DNA from 2 places in the Acetobacterium sp. KB-1 genome. Region 1 is predicted to be linked to the other one. Evidence: a T-box and tRNA genes for the amino acid it is inferred to sense, from the RefSeq annotation. Region 1 holds a T-box; the other holds one or more tRNA genes.
What was found. The T-box of region 1 lies ahead of thrS (threonine--tRNA ligase). A T-box ahead of a tRNA ligase gene usually reads a tRNA of that ligase, here a tRNA-Thr.
Positions count from the first base shown of each region.

Region 1 (8,565 bases):
CACAAAGCAGAAAATGGCGAAAACGGAACCGGTTGTCGGTCTACCGGTAAAACCGGAGAAGATCTGATTATCAAAGTACCAGTGGGAACCATTATTAAAGATAAAGATACCGGACGAATCATCTGCGATCTTTCAGAACATGGACAAAAATACCGGGTCGCCGAAGGCGGCCGGGGTGGTCGGGGAAACATGAACTTTGCCACCGCCACCAGACAGGCACCTCGTTTTGCCCAGGGTGGTGTCAAGGGTCAGGAACGCACCGTTATTCTTGAACTCAAGCTGCTTGCTGATGTAGGTCTGATTGGTTTTCCAAATGTCGGTAAATCAACCCTTTTATCGGTGATCACTAAAGCTAAGCCCAAGATAGCCAATTACCATTTTACCACCATCGTTCCCAATCTTGGAGTGGTTGAATGGCGAAATTTTGATCCTTTTGTGATCGCTGACATTCCCGGTTTGATCGAAGGTGCTCATGAGGGTACCGGACTGGGGGATCAGTTCCTTAGACACGTGGAACGAACCAAACTGCTGATTCATCTTCTGGACGCCTCTGGCAGTGAAGGCCGGGAGCCTTTGGATGATTTTAAAAAGATCAACTTTGAATTGGAAAAATACAACGAAAAATTGGCAAAACGCGTTCAGATCGTGGCCTTGAACAAGGTTGATCTTCTTTTAGAACCTGAAGAAACGGATAATTTAAAGGCTGAATTGGAACAAATGGGCTATGAAGTCTTTGTCATTTCCGCAGTAACTGGTCAGGGACTCAATGAACTGTTAAGCCGAACCATAAAGTTGCTCGATGAAATTGGCGAAGTAGAGCCGATTTTTGACTTTGAACCGGAAACTGAAATCATTTTCACCCCGGACTTTAAAGAAAAACAATTCACCGTTGAAAAATTCGATCATTTATTTGTAGTTAAAGGTGCATTCGTGGAGCGACTGATTACGTCGGTTAACTTTGAAGATTTGGATTCCATAGGTTTCTTCCAGCGGGTTCTAAAAGATAAAGGCGTCTTTGAAGAATTGGAAAGAATGGGCATTCAGGATGAAGATGTGGTTCAACTCGAAGAGATCGAATTTGAGTATTTTAAATAGATTTCCCGCATTATTATATGTTATAATAGCGTCGTAGAAAGTAGAGAAAAAATGTTAACAAGTAAACAAAGAAGTTATTTAAGAAAACTTGCGATGGATATTCCCGATATCATTTTCATCGGTAAAGATGGCATCACACCACAAGTCATCGTGCAGACCAGGGACGCCATTATTGCCCGGGAACTGATCAAGGGAAAGGTTCAAAATAATTCTCTGGAAGATGTCAATAATGTGGCCCGGGAATTAGCTGCAGCCACAAAATCCGATATTGTGTGCACCATCGGTAGTAAATTTATCCTTTATAAGAAGAATTTATTAAAAACAAAAATCGAGGTGCCTACAAAAAATCAGAAACCCATTAAACGTGTCAAGAAAAAGGCACTTAGTCCGTCGCGAAAATTCACTAATTCATAGTAAGCAAAGGTTTGAGATGAAGAAAAAAATCGGTCTTCTGGGAGGAAGTTTTAATCCCATCCATACGGGGCATCTACTACTGGCAGAGTCGGCTCGAGATCAATATGAATTGGATAAGGTGTTGTTTATTCCTACCGGGAATAACCCATTTAAGTTATCTCAAGACGAAATTGCCAGAAAGCACCGACTTAAAATGGTCGAACTGGCAATCGCAGGCAATGACAGTTTTGAAATTTTGACCCATGAAATTGATCAGAGTGGTATCACCTATACGATTGATACCATCAATACCATTAAAGAAATTTATCCGGACTGTGATTTTTATTTTATTGCCGGTGCCGATTTAATGTTTGAAATCACCTTATGGAAGGGTGCCCCGGAATTATTAAAGTCGGTGAAGTTTATCACGACATTCCGTCCGGGTTATAGTCACGATCGGCTGGATATGCGGATCAAAGAGCTACAGGAGATTTACGGGGCGTCTATTTTCAAGCTGTATGCCACCGAAATGGACATTGCCTCTTCTGATATCCGGGCACGAATTAAAAATGGATACTCCATTCGTTATTTACTTCCTGACGCGGTGGAAGCCTATATTCATGAGTATCACCTTTACTTGCCGAATGTGTCTATTGAGGATAGCAATGAATTGGACTGATATCGAAGAAGATTTAAAAAGAATTCTAACTCCTAAACGCTTCACACACACACAAAACGTGGTTGAGGCGGCTGAGAAACTGGCTCATAACTTTGGCTGTGATCAAGACCAGGCCAGGTTGGCAGCGTTGCTGCATGACTGTGCTAAGAATCTGACAGATGAACAGCAGCTTGACTGCGCCAAACGGCATCAGATTAAAATCGATCGTGTGAGTCGAAATGATCCCCAGCTACTTCATGGCCCAGTGGGTGCGGTCCTTGCTAAAGAGCGTTACGGTATCAACGATACCGCAATTCAAAATGCCATAGATTGTCACACTACTGGTTGCAAGAATATGAGCACACTGGATAAGATTATTTATCTGGCCGATTATATTGAAAAAGACCGTACTTTTCCAGGCGTTGAGACCATTCGACAAATGGCAGATACTGATTTGGACGGGGCCACTATTATGGCACTAACTAATTGTATCTGTCATGTGGCGCGAACAGGTGCACTACTCCATAAGCGAACCATCGATGCGCGAAACGATTTAATTATCAAAACCATAAACTTAAAGAAAATTAAAAAAGAAAGTGAGTGATTTTTATTATTCCAGAAGAATTTGCACAAAAAATAAAAAGCTGGATTGAGGACAAAAACGGGGTGGATATTGAGGTCATTAATGTAACCGAAATGACATCCATTGCCAATTATTTTGTTATTGCCAGCGGGAGTTCTGAACGTCAGGTCAAAGCTATTGCTGATAATATAGAGTATGAAGCTAAACAATTGGAAATATTCCCCAAAAACATCGAGGGCCAACGGGAAGGTCGCTGGATTTTACTGGATTATTATGATGTGATCATCCATATTTTTCATGCCGAAGAACGAGAGTTTTATAACTTGGAAAAACTTTGGAAAAGCAGCCCTGTTAATCGATAATCTGCGTCTCATGCAATCAACTTGATTGATACTTTTTATCTAAGTGAATTTTACTGGAGATAAAAAGTCAACAATTGATATAAACTTTGGGTATCAACCGAATTACTGAACCAATCGAAATGGTGGCACTTCTTGATCCTTCGGGGCTGGAAAATCCACCTTTTTAAATGTCGGGATTAATTCTATCATGGATAGCAGAGTGAATTTCATAATAAAACAATTAATTTCAGTACTAAGAAAATTAGAAAGAGGTAACTATGAAAATAGGAATCGTTGGCTTACCCAACGTCGGGAAAAGCACCATATTCAATGCGTTAACTAAGGCCGGGGCAGAGTCTGCCAATTATCCATTTTGCACCATTGATCCTAATATCGGGGTTGTGACAGTGCCAGATCCACGTTTAGCTGTTTTAGAAAAAATGTACAATTCAAAAAAGGTAATCCCTACTACCATCGAATTTGTCGACATTGCCGGTCTGGTGCGCGGTGCCAGCAAAGGCGAAGGTCTTGGAAACAAGTTTCTTTCGCATATCCGTGAGGTTGATGCCATTGTCCATGTTGTCCGTTGTTTTGAAGATGAAAATGTGGTTCATGTGGAAGGAAAAATCGATCCCATCGACGATCTGGAGACCATCAATCTGGAACTTATTTTTGCAGATATCGAAATGCTGGATCGACGGATCGAAAAAAATAAAAAGCTGGCTAAAACAAATCCTCAGGAAAAAGCTAACATCGAAGTAGCGATGCGATTGCGGGAAATTCTTGAAGGTGGAAAAATGCCGCATGACGATGATTTTACAGTCGATGAATGGGAATTCATTCAAACGATTCAATTGATTTCGATTAAACCGGTACTTTATATCGCCAATGTTTCAGAGAATGATCTTCATGAAGATAATGAGATGGTAACCCGTTTAAAAGTGACTGTTCGGGAAAATCACTCCGGTAGTCACAAGGATATTATTAAAATTTCGGCAAAAATTGAAGAAGAAATCGCTCAGTTTGATGATGCTGAAAAAGCAGAATTTTTATCTGATATGGGTTTGGAAGAATCGGGACTTGACCAGGTTATTCGTTCAGGCTATAAGTTATTAGGGCTGATTACTTTTTTGACCGCCGGACCCCAGGAGATAAGAGCCTGGACTGTCACCGAAGGTACCAAAGCGCCTCAGGCCGCCGGTAAGATCCACACTGATATTGAACGTGGGTTTATTCGGGCTGAGATAACGAGTTTTGAACAATTAATTGAAGCCGGTACGGAAGTAAAAGCCAAGGAAAGCGGCGTCACCCGGGTTGAAGGAAAAGACTATGTCATGAAAGATGGCGATGTTACCTTTTTTCGATTTAATGTCTAGATTATTTATCCTAGCAGTTAGCATTTAGATATAAACCACCCGATAACCTGGAGGTTACTGTGAAAGATCTTGTTTTAGTCGCTGTCAATGCGAAATATATCCACACTAATCTGGCCGTTCGTTCATTAAAGGCGCAACTGCCGGATTTTAATGTTGAAATTCTGGAGATGTCAATTAATGATCCAATTCATCGTATTATCAAGCTACTGCTCGATCACGATGCTAAACGTATTGGTTTTTCTTGTTATATCTGGAATATAGAAATTGTTCTAAAGTTAGCCGAAATAGTTAAAAAAGCCAGGCCCCAGGTGCAAATTATTCTAGGCGGTCCGGAGGTTAGTTTTGATGCCATGACGCTGATGAAGAACTATCCTTTCTGCGACATTATTGTAAAGGGGGAAGGGGAAGGTATACTAAACGCGTTGCTCAAAGATCGCGACCAGGAACGCTTTAGTAAAATTCCCGGGCTCTGCTATCGAAAACGATCGGGAGAAATTGTTGATAGTCCCGATTCGAAAGCGGTTCCATTAAACCAATTGACTTTTCCTTATTTAAATGAGAATCTAAACAGTCTCAATCATAAGATTATTTATTATGAAACCATGCGAGGCTGCCCGTTTTCCTGTTCATATTGCCTTTCTTCAACTACACAGAAACTAAACATCTTGAGTTTGGATAGGGTTTTTAAGGAGTTGGATTTCTTTATTCAGGCTGGTGTCAAACAGGTTAAACTGGTAGACCGGACATTTAACTGCGATTTGAGCCGAGCTAAAGAAATATTTTCCTATCTTATTAAACAAGGCGGCGACACTAATTTTCACTTTGAAATGACCGGAGATCTCATCGATGATGGAATGATTGCTCTGCTAGCGATGGCACCGCCGGGACTGATTCAATTCGAAATCGGTGTTCAAAGCACAGCACCCGCTACGCTTTCGGCTATTGGCCGAAAAATCAGTGTCGAACGAACAGAAAATCATGTAAAAAAACTCTTGGAACAAGATAATATTCATATTCATCTGGATCTGATTGCTGGCCTACCCCATGAAACCTATGAGGTGTTTAAGTCATCCTTTAATCAGGTCATTGCCCTTAATCCCGGTATGCTGCAATTAGGCTTTCTGAAGTGTCTGAAAGGTACCCGCATTCGCAAAGAGTCTGAGATCCATGATTACCAGTATGCCAGCTTTCCGCCATATGAAATTATTTCTAATAAGTATCTTAGTGCTGAGGAACTGTATCAATTGCGTCAAATTGAAGTGTTAGTGGATCGTTATTTCAATAGCGGCGCATTCAAACATAGTTTGGCATTTATTTTTCAAGCCAAGATTTACGACACCCCTTTTGACTTTTTTGAAGCCTTTTCTTGCTATTGGGACGAACAGGGATATTATGAAGTAGGAAAATCAAAAGAACAACTCTTTAGTATTTTAAAGGAGTTTTTCAAAGAACAAAAAAAGAATGATCAAGTTAGTGAATGGATTAAGTTTGACTTTCTCTCCCAGGGGAATCTCAGACTGCCAGGCGATATGCTTGATACTTGTCCTGATAAGGAATGGATCTTCGAATTTTTAAAAGATCCTCAGAATATCGCGACTTTCCTGAATGTCTTTGCTAATTTTACACCAAAAAAAATCTATAACCAGGTCAAGTTTCAGTATTTTTCGAGAACGTTGATTGATCATTTTTCCGAATCAACAACAATCAATAATGAACAAGGATTATTAGTATTCTTTGAAACGGGATTTAGCATTATTTGCTAATTTTTGATGTTTAATTTACTAAATTAATTTTTTTTAAAAGTATTGATTCTTTTTTAGATAAAGGTTATACTAATACTCAATAAAAATAAAAAAGGCGCTGATAAGGACGAGTAAGTTACCCATTAGATTCAGAGAATAGGCAACCTGGCTGTAATTGCCTATACTAGTGATAATTGAAAACCACCTTGGAGTCAAAACCTGAAATCGGATCGATAGTTGTGCAGTGTAGCATCTTTCATTTTTTAATAGTAGGGTTTTTCGGAGCTGACCGTTATTCAGAACTTAAGTGGATTCACGCATGTGAATCAAATTGGGTGGAACCGCGTTAATACGTCCCTTTGTTTGACAAAGGGACTTTTTTTGTTTTTATAAGCGAGTCGCTGGAAAATAATGCTGGGTTACAATTAAATTCAGAAATAAAGGAGAAAACCATGATTACTATTACGTTAAAAGACGGATCCATAAAGACTTATGAACCCGGAATCACTGTCCTTGAAGTTGCCAATGATATCAGTCCCGGTTTAGCTAAAAATACAATGGCAGGGGAACTGGGTGGCAAGGTTGTCGATGTTCGTCAACCGATTAACGAAGATGCCACCCTCAATCTGTTAAAATTTGAAGATGAAGGCGGCAAGCATGCTTTCTGGCATACCGGTTCCCATCTGCTGGCTCAGGCGGTCAAACGATTGTATCCACAGGCAAAACTGGCCATTGGCCCGGCCATTGATAATGGTTTTTACTATGATATTGATGTCGATGTGATTATCACCCCGGAAATCATGGAAAAAATTGAAAAAGAAATGGCTAAAATTGTTAAGGAAGGGCTGGTGATTAGTCGTTACGAACTGAACCGCAACGACGCTTTGGCAAAGGTTAATGCTGAAGGCGAGATTTATAAGGCTGAACTGATCGAAAATCTGCCGGAAGACGCCATCATCAGCTTTTATTCCCAGGGTGAGTTCTCGGATCTTTGTGCCGGTCCCCATATTCAAAACCTCAGCGGAATTAAAGCCATTAAGCTTTTAAGTCTGGCCGGTGCCTACTGGCGGGGTGATGAGAAAAATAAAATGCTACAGCGGATCTACGGCATTACCTTCCCTAAAAAAAGTCAGTTGGATGAGTACCTGACTCGACTCGAAGAAGCCAAAAAACGGGATCATCGTAAATTAGGAAAAGAACTTGATCTTTTTTCATTGCATGAAGAAGGTCCCGGATTTCCTTTCTTCCATCCGAAGGGCATGATCATTCGAAACGAGCTGGAAAACTTTTGGCGCGAAGAACACCAACGTCGAGGCTACCATGAAATTAAAACACCCATTATACTTAATAACGATCTATGGAAACGTTCGGGACATTGGGATAAATATAAAGAAAATATGTATTTTACTGAGATTGATGAGAGTGAATATGCCATTAAACCAATGAACTGCCCCGGCGGCATGCTGGTTTATAAAACAAAGGGTCACTCCTATCGTGATTTACCGTTAAAAATGGGAGAACTGGGTCTAGTTCACCGCCATGAACTGCATGGTGCGCTTCATGGACTGATGCGTGTCCGTGCTTTTACTCAGGATGATGCGCATATTTTCATGACTCCCGAGCAAATTCAAGAAGAAGTCATCAAGGTAATCGATCTGGCTGATGATGTTTATAAGATATTCGGTTTTAGTTATAAAGTTGAATTATCGACACAACCAGAAAATTCGATTGGATCTGATGAAGTTTGGGAAATAGCAACCGAAGCATTAAGAAAAGCCCTTGAGAAAAAAGAAATCAATTATCGTCTCAATCCTGGCGATGGAGCATTTTATGGACCTAAAATTGATTTCCACCTGGAAGATAGCCTAGGACGAACATGGCAATGTGGAACGATTCAATTAGATTTCCAAATGCCGGAACGTTTTGATCTGAACTATATTGGTTCGGATGGCGAAAAACATCGTCCGGTTATTATTCATCGTACGATTTTAGGGAGTATCGAACGATTTTTGGGGATCCTGATTGAGCACTTTGCCGGAAAATTCCCGGTTTGGTTGGCGCCGGTTCAGGTCATGATTATCCCCGTTGCTGATGCCCATCATAATTTTGCCAAAGGTATTGCTGAAGAACTCACCGCCATTGGTGTTCGCGCATCGGTGGATACCCGGGATGAAAAATTGGGCTACCGGATCCGGGAAGCACAAATGCAAAAAGTTCCCTATATGCTGGTAGTGGGAGATAAAGAAACCGAAGGCGGCGATTTGGCACTTAGAATTCGGGATACTGGTGATGCTGGACTCATCAGTATGGAAGATTTCAAGGTAAAGCTAATTCAAAAAATTAAAACAAAATCGTTGACCTTAGACTGAATCAGGAA
Region 1 is NZ_CP030040.1:555,667-564,231, forward strand. Features, by position in the region: gene obgE (GTPase ObgE) at 1-1,095, shown strand, start outside; gene DOZ58_RS02610 (YhbY family RNA-binding protein) at 1,147-1,509, shown strand; gene nadD (nicotinate-nucleotide adenylyltransferase) at 1,526-2,167, shown strand; gene yqeK (bis(5'-nucleosyl)-tetraphosphatase (symmetrical) YqeK) at 2,154-2,750, shown strand; gene rsfS (ribosome silencing factor) at 2,747-3,091, shown strand; gene ychF (redox-regulated ATPase YchF) at 3,349-4,446, shown strand; gene DOZ58_RS02635 (B12-binding domain-containing radical SAM protein) at 4,506-6,209, shown strand; T-box leader at 6,298-6,550, shown strand; gene thrS (threonine--tRNA ligase) at 6,641-8,557, shown strand.

Region 2 (8,565 bases), 830 kb from region 1:
AGTACCAGAAATACCAAAAACACTGCCAGAAGAATCAACCCGGGAACTAAGATTTCCAGATGCGGAAATATTCCAAAGTTCAAACCCATAATCCCCAAGAGACTGACATATAAAGCAAAACCGCAGAGGCCGTTTTTTCCAAAAACCCCCTCTTTGATATCTTTCTTTTTAAGTTTGTTGATGATACTATAAATATAGGCAACAAAAAGCATCACAATTCCGATCAGAACGGCCGAAAGAAGGACGGTATTAATCTCATGGAAGGGCCTTAACCAGAGCGGATGAATCACCTCTTCAAATCCAAAAATACTGCCATACATAAACCCAAAAAACGTAGAGCACATCCCTAATCGTAACAGCACTTTCCCAAGCTCTACTCCCCTTTTTCCCAGGATCCAGCCAGCGAGAGCCAAAATAAGGCCCTGGCCAACATCACCAAACATAAATCCGAAACAAAACATATAGGTTATGCTTAAAAAAGGGGTTGGGTCCAGCTCATTAAATGAGGGCACGCCATACATTTTTACTAAGGTCTCAAAGGGACGAAAAAGCCAATTATTCTTCAATTTAGTGGGTGGCTTTCCACTACCACTATTTGTATCCGAAAACATGATGATCATTTCCGGGTATTTAGCGGCGATCGCCTCCATCCGTTTTTTATCACGTCTGGAAATCCATCCAGAAAAATAAAAATTCTCTTCACTAAAGGCCATATATTTTTTAATGATGCTCAAATTCCCATATAAACTCAGGGTATTAAAACTCTCCGTTGCTTCTTTTTTATTTTCTTTTAAATGGGCATTCAAATCCACAAGTAACTTTGATTTTCTTTCTTTTAACACTTCAACTTCTTGATTAATTTTTTTAAGAATGATCTTTGGTGTTTCGGTATATTCTGAACTAAACCCTTCAATGGGCTTAAAATTCAGCGCCTTTAGAATCCGCTTGGATTCAATTTCTAAATCCCTGGGGGACACAATCATAAACACTTCTTCATTGTCTACCTGATTGCCAACATGAAATACAATTGAAGTCACACTGTTATAAATACTTTTCAAGCGGGCGGCATTATCCTTTGTAACTGATCCCATACTAAACGAAAAATTTTCGAGATGATCAAGTTCGCTCATATTAGCTTCCAGTTCATCTAAATAGCCATAAGCCGTTCTGCTTTTTTCAAGCGTTTCAAGGCGATCGTTTATTTCTTTGATCTCACCATACTCAAGGACTAAATTGTTTTCAAAAGCTTTAGCATTGGCCAACGCTTTTCCGAGATCCGTATCACCTTTCGCTAAAGACACCATATCTAAACTGAGGGATCCCTTGTAGAGTTCATTTAATTTATTTACGGTTTTGACAAAATTCTTCTCATCCATCATGGTTTCTCCAGACACAAGCTGAGCAAACCCCAATAGTTCTCCCATGTTTTCTTCCCGAATTGGCAGAATAAATCTACCCGAGTCAATCTCGTGCATGGCGTCCACTATTTGTATGTCATTGAAAAGAAAAATGTCTTTGGCAAATTTGTCTACATCTTTAATTTTGCCGACTACATCCATCATAATCACATTTTCAACTGCCATAGAGTACTTCCTTTCACACCCTAATCAATGGGTCTGATTAAATATTTTTTTGTCTCATCCGCGCCCATTCGATAACGCTTGCTTTCAATTATTGACGTGATATCTTCGATTTCAAAATCCAACAAGCGCACATATGCTACAACCCGACCCAAACCACTGTCACTATCGCCGAAAAGCTTTAAGTTCTGATAATACAAATAGCGTTCCTTGCGTCTTTCCATAAATAAATCGATGGTATCCGTGTGGTTAAAAAGAAATGCATAATCAGAATTTGTTAATAAAGCTTTAATTTCGACGAGATTTTTTGCATCAACCAGGCTTAATAAACGTTTCTCATTAAGCTCCAGACCACCGCGTAGCGAATAGGCAATTAATTCTTCTCGGGATAAGCTATAGAATTTTTTTCCGCGATAAATCCAGATTAAATTTAGCAAATCGAAGTTTCGTCTTTGTAGATCGATTAAATCTTGATTCGATTTTTTATCAAGCTTCATTAAACGGTTTTTTAACAAATCATAATAATAGCGATCCAGATTTTTTTCCACCATTACTAAGTCATGGGGACCCTTGATATCCTTATAAATTTCAAAAATACGGTAGTAATCGGTATTAACGAGCATCTTTTTAAATTCTTCCCAGTCTCTAGCACGAAAAAGACGATCAAAAGGTACTTTAGTGTACTTTTCGGAAAAAATCATTAGTGCCTTGAGTGATTCCAAATTACCACTTCTGGCGATGCCACGAATTAAAATTCGAATCGATTCGACCTCCATACGGATTAGCAAAATCAGAAGAAAATTCTTTTCCTCACCGAGTAGGTAATGCATCAGCTTTTCGGTGTCACGCACTTTCAAATCATTCAAGTGCGCTTCAATCTCTGTTCGATGAAGATCTTCTGGATTCATTTTACTTAAAAAATCGCCATAATAAGTATGATCTCTTAGGTAAAGGAATACTTCTTTCAAGTCTTTTGCCTTAATCAACTCAAGATAATCTTTATCATTAATTCTTCGAGCTCGCATTGCAAGCACTTTTGTATTTATAGCTGCATGTTTACTTTTAGACATTTAACTCTCACACTTTTCTATAAAATTTAGATCGAAAATCCATAGAATCAGATACTGCCATCGGTTACTTAAAGAGTTTTTCCAGAACTTCCAGTGCCTTTTCATCTTTTTTCTCATCATATCGGCATTGAGTCTTAGCTAATTCCTGAACCATCGAATCAATGATGCTTTGACGCTCTTCTTTGGCTTTGCTAATCTCCACGTGATAGTTTTGTTTGGCTAATTCCTGAACACCATCTAATTCATTTTTCTCATTTGCTTTAATCTTATTTTTAGTATGTTCTAAAATTCGATCCGCTCGTTGGCTAACATTTTTTTTGATCCGCACCGCCTTCATATCAAGATCGATAACTTGCCTGATAACCAAATTAATATCTGCGTCTTCACTATGTAACATGATTAATCTCCTTTCAATTAAATTTCAAAACATTTTCTTCTTATTAATATACCCAATATTTCTGTTTTTCATTATAGCACTTTAAAAAATGATAGCAAGATGTAATTTTTTCTAGCAACCGATTGCATGTTTCTTAAAATTAATTATTGTGTTGACACAAATCGATAAATGGTGTATTATTCGGTTATAAAGACACCCCCTCCCCATGAGGGGTAGATTTAAAAGGAGGACTCACTATGGAAAGAACGCAGTTTAATATTAGTGGCATGACCTGCACCGCATGTGCCAGCGCCATTGAACGTAAAGTTGGCCAAATAGATGGTGTCGATTCTGCCGTTATTAATTTTTCAAATGAGAAACTAATTGTCCAGCATGATCCGACACTTGCTCCCGTACCGCTGATTGTCACCACCATCACAGCTCTAGGCTATGGCGCAACACTGGTTGAAGAAGGAAGTAAATTCACCTCAGGTACTAATAAAAAACAAAATGATAAGCCCAGTTATCAAGTTCAAATTGACGAAGTTAAATCGCGACTCATCAGTTCGCTGATCTTTACCCTCCCCTTATTTTATCTCGCCATGGGTCCGATGATCGGCTTGCCAATTCCCGCTTTTTTAGCTGGCGAAAAAAACTTACTGATTAACGCCTTAACGCAAATGTTTCTAACCTTACCGGTTGTCTTTTTGTGTCGGCATTTTTACATCAATGGTTTTAAAGCTCTGGCCAAACGTATTCCTAATATGGATTCGCTCGTGGCCGTAGGCACGAGTGCTGCCTTTATCTATGGGGTTATCGTTTTGTTTATCCTCGCTTATGGTTTTTCATATGATAATATGGAATTGATTCATCACTATTCACATGAACTCTATTTTGAATCAACCACTGTTATTTTAGTTTTAATCACTTTAGGCAAATTTCTTGAAACAAAAGCAAAAGGAAAAACGTCCCAAGCGATCGAAAAATTGATTGCTTTAGTACCCGAAAACGCCCGCGTGTTAAGAAATAATTTAGAAGTCGAAATTTCTATTGATGAGGTTCGAATCGATGATATTGTCATTATTCGCCCCGGAGAACGTGTTCCTGTCGATGGGATTATTCTGAGTGGTCATTCCAGCGTTGACGAATCTCTACTGACTGGCGAAAGTTTGCCTGTCGAAAAAGTGACCGGTGACACTGTTATTTCCGGCAGTATGAATAAAACCGGTTCTTTTGAATTTAAAGCGACTAAGATCGGACAGGACACTACCCTCAGTAAAATTATACAACTGGTTGAAGAAGCACAGTCATCGAAAGCCCCAATTGCCAGAATTGCCGATGAAATCAGTCGCTTTTTTGTTCCCGCAGTAATGGGAATCTCACTGCTGACTTTTATAATCTGGATGATCCTTGGTTTTGGGCTATCTTTTGCCTTATCGGCTGCGATATCTGTTCTCGTTATTTCCTGCCCCTGTGCCTTAGGACTAGCCACTCCAACAGCTATTATGGTTGGTACCGGAAAAGGCGCCGAAAAAGGCATCTTATTTAAGAATGGTCCGGCTTTGGAAATTCTTGGCAAATCAAATACCGTTGTTTTCGATAAGACCGGTACCTTAACGATCGGTTCTCCATCGATTACCGATATCATTCTTTATGATTCTGAAATCGATCAGAATGAATTGTTAACCATAACCGCTTCTTTAGAAAAAAAATCAGAGCACCCGCTGAGTGAAGCGATTGTAAAGAAAGCTGATGAACTTCATCTTTCTTTACATGAAGTGTCAAAATTTGATTCGTTATCTGGATTAGGTATTCAAGGTCAGCTTGCTGGTAAAAATGTAGTGATAGGAAATATCAAACTAATGGAGCAAAATAGCCTTTCCGTTGAACACATTATGAATGATTATCTGCGACTCTCTGATTTGGGAAAAACGCCGCTATTAGTAGGCTGGGATCAATCGGTCAAAGGCATCATCGGCGTTGCCGATACCATTAAGGAAAACAGTAATTTAGCCGTTTCGCAACTAAAAGCAATGGGGATCAAGGTCTATATGCTCACCGGCGATAACGAACGGACAGCGCAGGCGATTGGCAACACGGTCAACATCGAAAATGTCGTAGCCAATGTGCTTCCCCATGAAAAAGCATCGATGATAAAGAATCTGCAAGCAGAGGGACATCAGGTAATCATGGTCGGAGATGGCATCAATGATGCCCCGGCGTTAGCCCAAAGTGATGTCGGCATTGCAATCGGTAACGGCACCGACATCGCCATTGAATCGGCCGATGTTATCCTTATGCAAAACGATTTAATGAATATTGTTTCAGCAATACAATTAAGTAAGGCCACTTTGAAGAACATCAAACAAAACTTATTTTGGGCCTTTATTTATAATGTGATTGGTATCCCCCTTGCTGCTGGTGTTTTATTTATACCGTTTGGGCTAAAACTAAACCCAATGTTTGCCGCCGGCGCAATGAGCTTAAGTTCAGTTTCCGTTGTGCTCAACGCTTTATCGCTAAAAACATTTAAAGCTAAATTATTAAACGTAAAGCAACCCGAAGCAAATCCTACCGTTAGCAAAGCAACACTGCTTAAAGATAAAAAAATTGAAATGAAAGAAGGAAAAAAAATGAAAAAATTATTAAAAGTTAGTGATATGAGTTGTCAACACTGCGTTAAATGTGTTGAAAGTGTGTTAAATGGCATTGATGGAATCAGTGATGTGTCCGTATCTCTAGAACAAGGCCAGGCCAGTTTCACAGCTTCCGATAATGTTAATCTAAGTGCAGTGACTGCTGCCCTCACAGAAGCAGGTTACCCGGCCTCTGAAATCACTGAATAATTATGGAAGTCAAAGATCGTACAACCGAGCTAAACCTGCTTAAAACTGCCCGGGGTCAGATTGATGGCATTATAAAGATGCTTGAAAATGATCGGTATTGCATTGACATTTCGAAACAAATCCTCGCAGTTCAGGCCCTTTTAAAAAAGACGAACCTGGAAATTTTAAAAAAACATATGAATTCTTGTGTAGCAGATGCCTTTGAAAAAGGCGATGGTGAAGCGAAAATTGATGAGATCATGCTTGTCCTTGATAAGTATTATCGATAGATTAGACTAAATTAGCGCCTGTAACTAAAAAAATGCCGCCACGATCGGTCAAGATCTTGGGCGGCATTTTTTTGATTCAAACAAAATAAAAACCGCATCATCTGCGGCTAAATTTAGAAATTGGTGACCCATGGGCGACTTGAACGCCCGACACCCTGATTAAAAGTCAGATGCTCTACCAACTGAGCTAATGGGTCATGCTATAATTTACTTTTTGTCTGTCTCCAAACGATTATGAATACTCCCGTTTGCCTAACTAAGTGATTCACACCAAATCAAAGATTTGGGTTCTCTACTTGGCAACTGAGCTAATGGGTATTTAGAGGAGCGTATTTTATTCGAAAACTCTTCTCATCCTAATTGGATGAGTTTTCAATTAAAATGCGTTAGCTTTATCACTGTTGTCTCGCTATGCTCGCCTGCCGACCAATTTCAGGTATGAAATTGGGATAAAGCGTTGGTGGGAGAAGATGGATTCGAACCATCGTAGACGTTGTCAACGGATTTACAGTCCGCCCCCTTTAGCCACTCGGGCATTCTCCCAGATGTTTAAATAATTCTTGACATAAAAATGGAGCTGATGAACGGACTCGAACCGTTAACCTGCTGATTACAAATCAGCTGCTCTGCCAATTGAGCCACATCAGCTTAATGATAAAATATTGACACATATAAATTACGTTGCTTTAAGTCACAGCCAATCAACTCAGCGATTCATTCAAAARTGTTYRCTCACTACGTTCATRCATWTTTGGTTCTCTKTTTARATGGCGACCTGGAAGAGACTCGAACTCTCGACCTCCAGCGTGACAGGCTGGCATTCTAACCAACTGAACTACCAGGCCGCGTGAATATGAAATTGGTGACCCCTAGGAGACTCGAACTCCTGTTACCGCCGTGAAAGGGCGGTGTCTTAACCGCTTGACCAAGGGGCCGTAATAAATGCGGATATGAATCATTATGGTTCACACCCGCTTGATGTCTTAATGGCTCCCCAGGCTGGATTTGAACCAGCAACCTATCGGTTAACAGCCGAGTGCTCCACCGTTGAGCTACTGAGGATTATTTAAAATCCCGCAAYGTCCTATCCTCCCAGGCAGTTGCCCACCAAGTACTTTCGGCGCTGGAAGACTTTACTTCTGTGTTCGGTATGGGAACAGGTGTGGCCCTTCCGCCATCGTCGCGAGACTTATTTAGCTTTGTTTTGCTAAAAACAAATAGGTTTGAAGGAGCGTTAGCGGTCAGACCGGATAAATGGCCCATCTTTTTTTCTAAAAACAATCCTTAAAAATCAAACTGTTTTTAGAGAAAAAGATAATCCTCATCCCTACTTGCTATTTTATTAAGTTGTTTTTCGGTGATCGTAACGATCACTGGAAACAGCACAGTGTATAAAATCTTGGATCAAGACCTCGGTCGATTAGTACTGGTCAGCTCCATATGTTGCCATACTTCCACATCCAGCCTATCTACCTGATCGTCTATCAGGGACCTTAACCTTTCGGTGAGATATCTTATCTTGAAGGGGGCTTCGTGCTTAGATGCCTTCAGCACTTATCCTTTCCAAACTTAGCTACCCAGCTATGCTCCTGGCGGAACAACTGGTGCACCAGTGGTTTGTCCGTTCCGGTCCTCTCGTACTAGGAACAGCTCTTCTCAAATATCTAACGCCCACGACGGATAGGGACCGAACTGTCTCACGACGTTCTGAACCCAGCTCGCGTGCCTCTTTAATGGGCGAACAGCCCAACCCTTGGGACCTGCTTCAGCCCCAGGATGAGACGAGCCGACATCGAGGTGCCAAACCTCCCCGTCGATGTGGACTCTTGGGGGAGATAAGCCTGTTATCCCCGAGGTAGCTTTTATCCGTTGAGCGATGGCCCTTCCACTCGGAACCACCGGATCACTAAGCCCGACTTTCGTCTCTGCTCGAGATGTCTCTCTCGCAGTCAATCACCTTTTTGCCTTTGCACTCTAAGAGATGGTTTCCAACCATCCTGAAGGTAACTTTGGGCGCCTCCGATACTTTTTAGGAGGCGACCGCCCCAGTCAAACTGCCCGTCTGACACTGTCCGATGACCGGATTACGGCCACTCGTTAGAATTCCAATCGTACAAGGGTGGTATCCCAAGGGCAACTCCTTCGAAACTAGCGTCCCAAATTCTTTGTCTCCCACCTATCCTGTACGTGCACGATCAAAACTCAATGCCAGATTGCAGTAAAGCTCTACGGGGTCTTTCCGTCCTGTCGCGGGTAACTCGCATCTTCACGAGTACTACAATTTCACCGGGTGTGTTGTCGAGACAGCGCTCAAATCGTTACGCCTTTCGTGCGGGTCAGAACTTACCTGACAAGGAATTTCGCTACCTTAGGACCGTTATAGTTACGGCCGCCGTTTACTGGGGCTTAAATTTGCACCTTCGC
Region 2 is NZ_CP030040.1:1,390,153-1,398,717, forward strand. Features, by position in the region: gene DOZ58_RS06390 (V-type ATP synthase subunit I) at 1-1,583, opposite strand, end outside; gene DOZ58_RS06395 (V-type ATPase subunit) at 1,604-2,650, opposite strand; gene DOZ58_RS06400 (hypothetical protein) at 2,715-3,047, opposite strand; gene DOZ58_RS06405 (heavy metal translocating P-type ATPase) at 3,284-5,872, shown strand; gene DOZ58_RS06410 (metal-sensing transcriptional repressor) at 5,875-6,141, shown strand; tRNA gene DOZ58_RS06415 (tRNA-Lys) at 6,263-6,338, opposite strand; tRNA gene DOZ58_RS06420 (tRNA-Tyr) at 6,600-6,684, opposite strand; tRNA gene DOZ58_RS06425 (tRNA-Thr) at 6,714-6,789, opposite strand; tRNA gene DOZ58_RS06430 (tRNA-Asp) at 6,910-6,986, opposite strand; tRNA gene DOZ58_RS06435 (tRNA-Glu) at 7,002-7,076, opposite strand; tRNA gene DOZ58_RS06440 (tRNA-Asn) at 7,129-7,203, opposite strand; rRNA gene rrf (5S ribosomal RNA) at 7,213-7,329, opposite strand; rRNA gene DOZ58_RS06450 (23S ribosomal RNA) at 7,542-8,565, opposite strand, start outside.
Region 2: it has a tRNA-Thr gene. The T-box ahead of thrS (threonine--tRNA ligase) is inferred to sense a tRNA for this amino acid. The anticodon was not compared.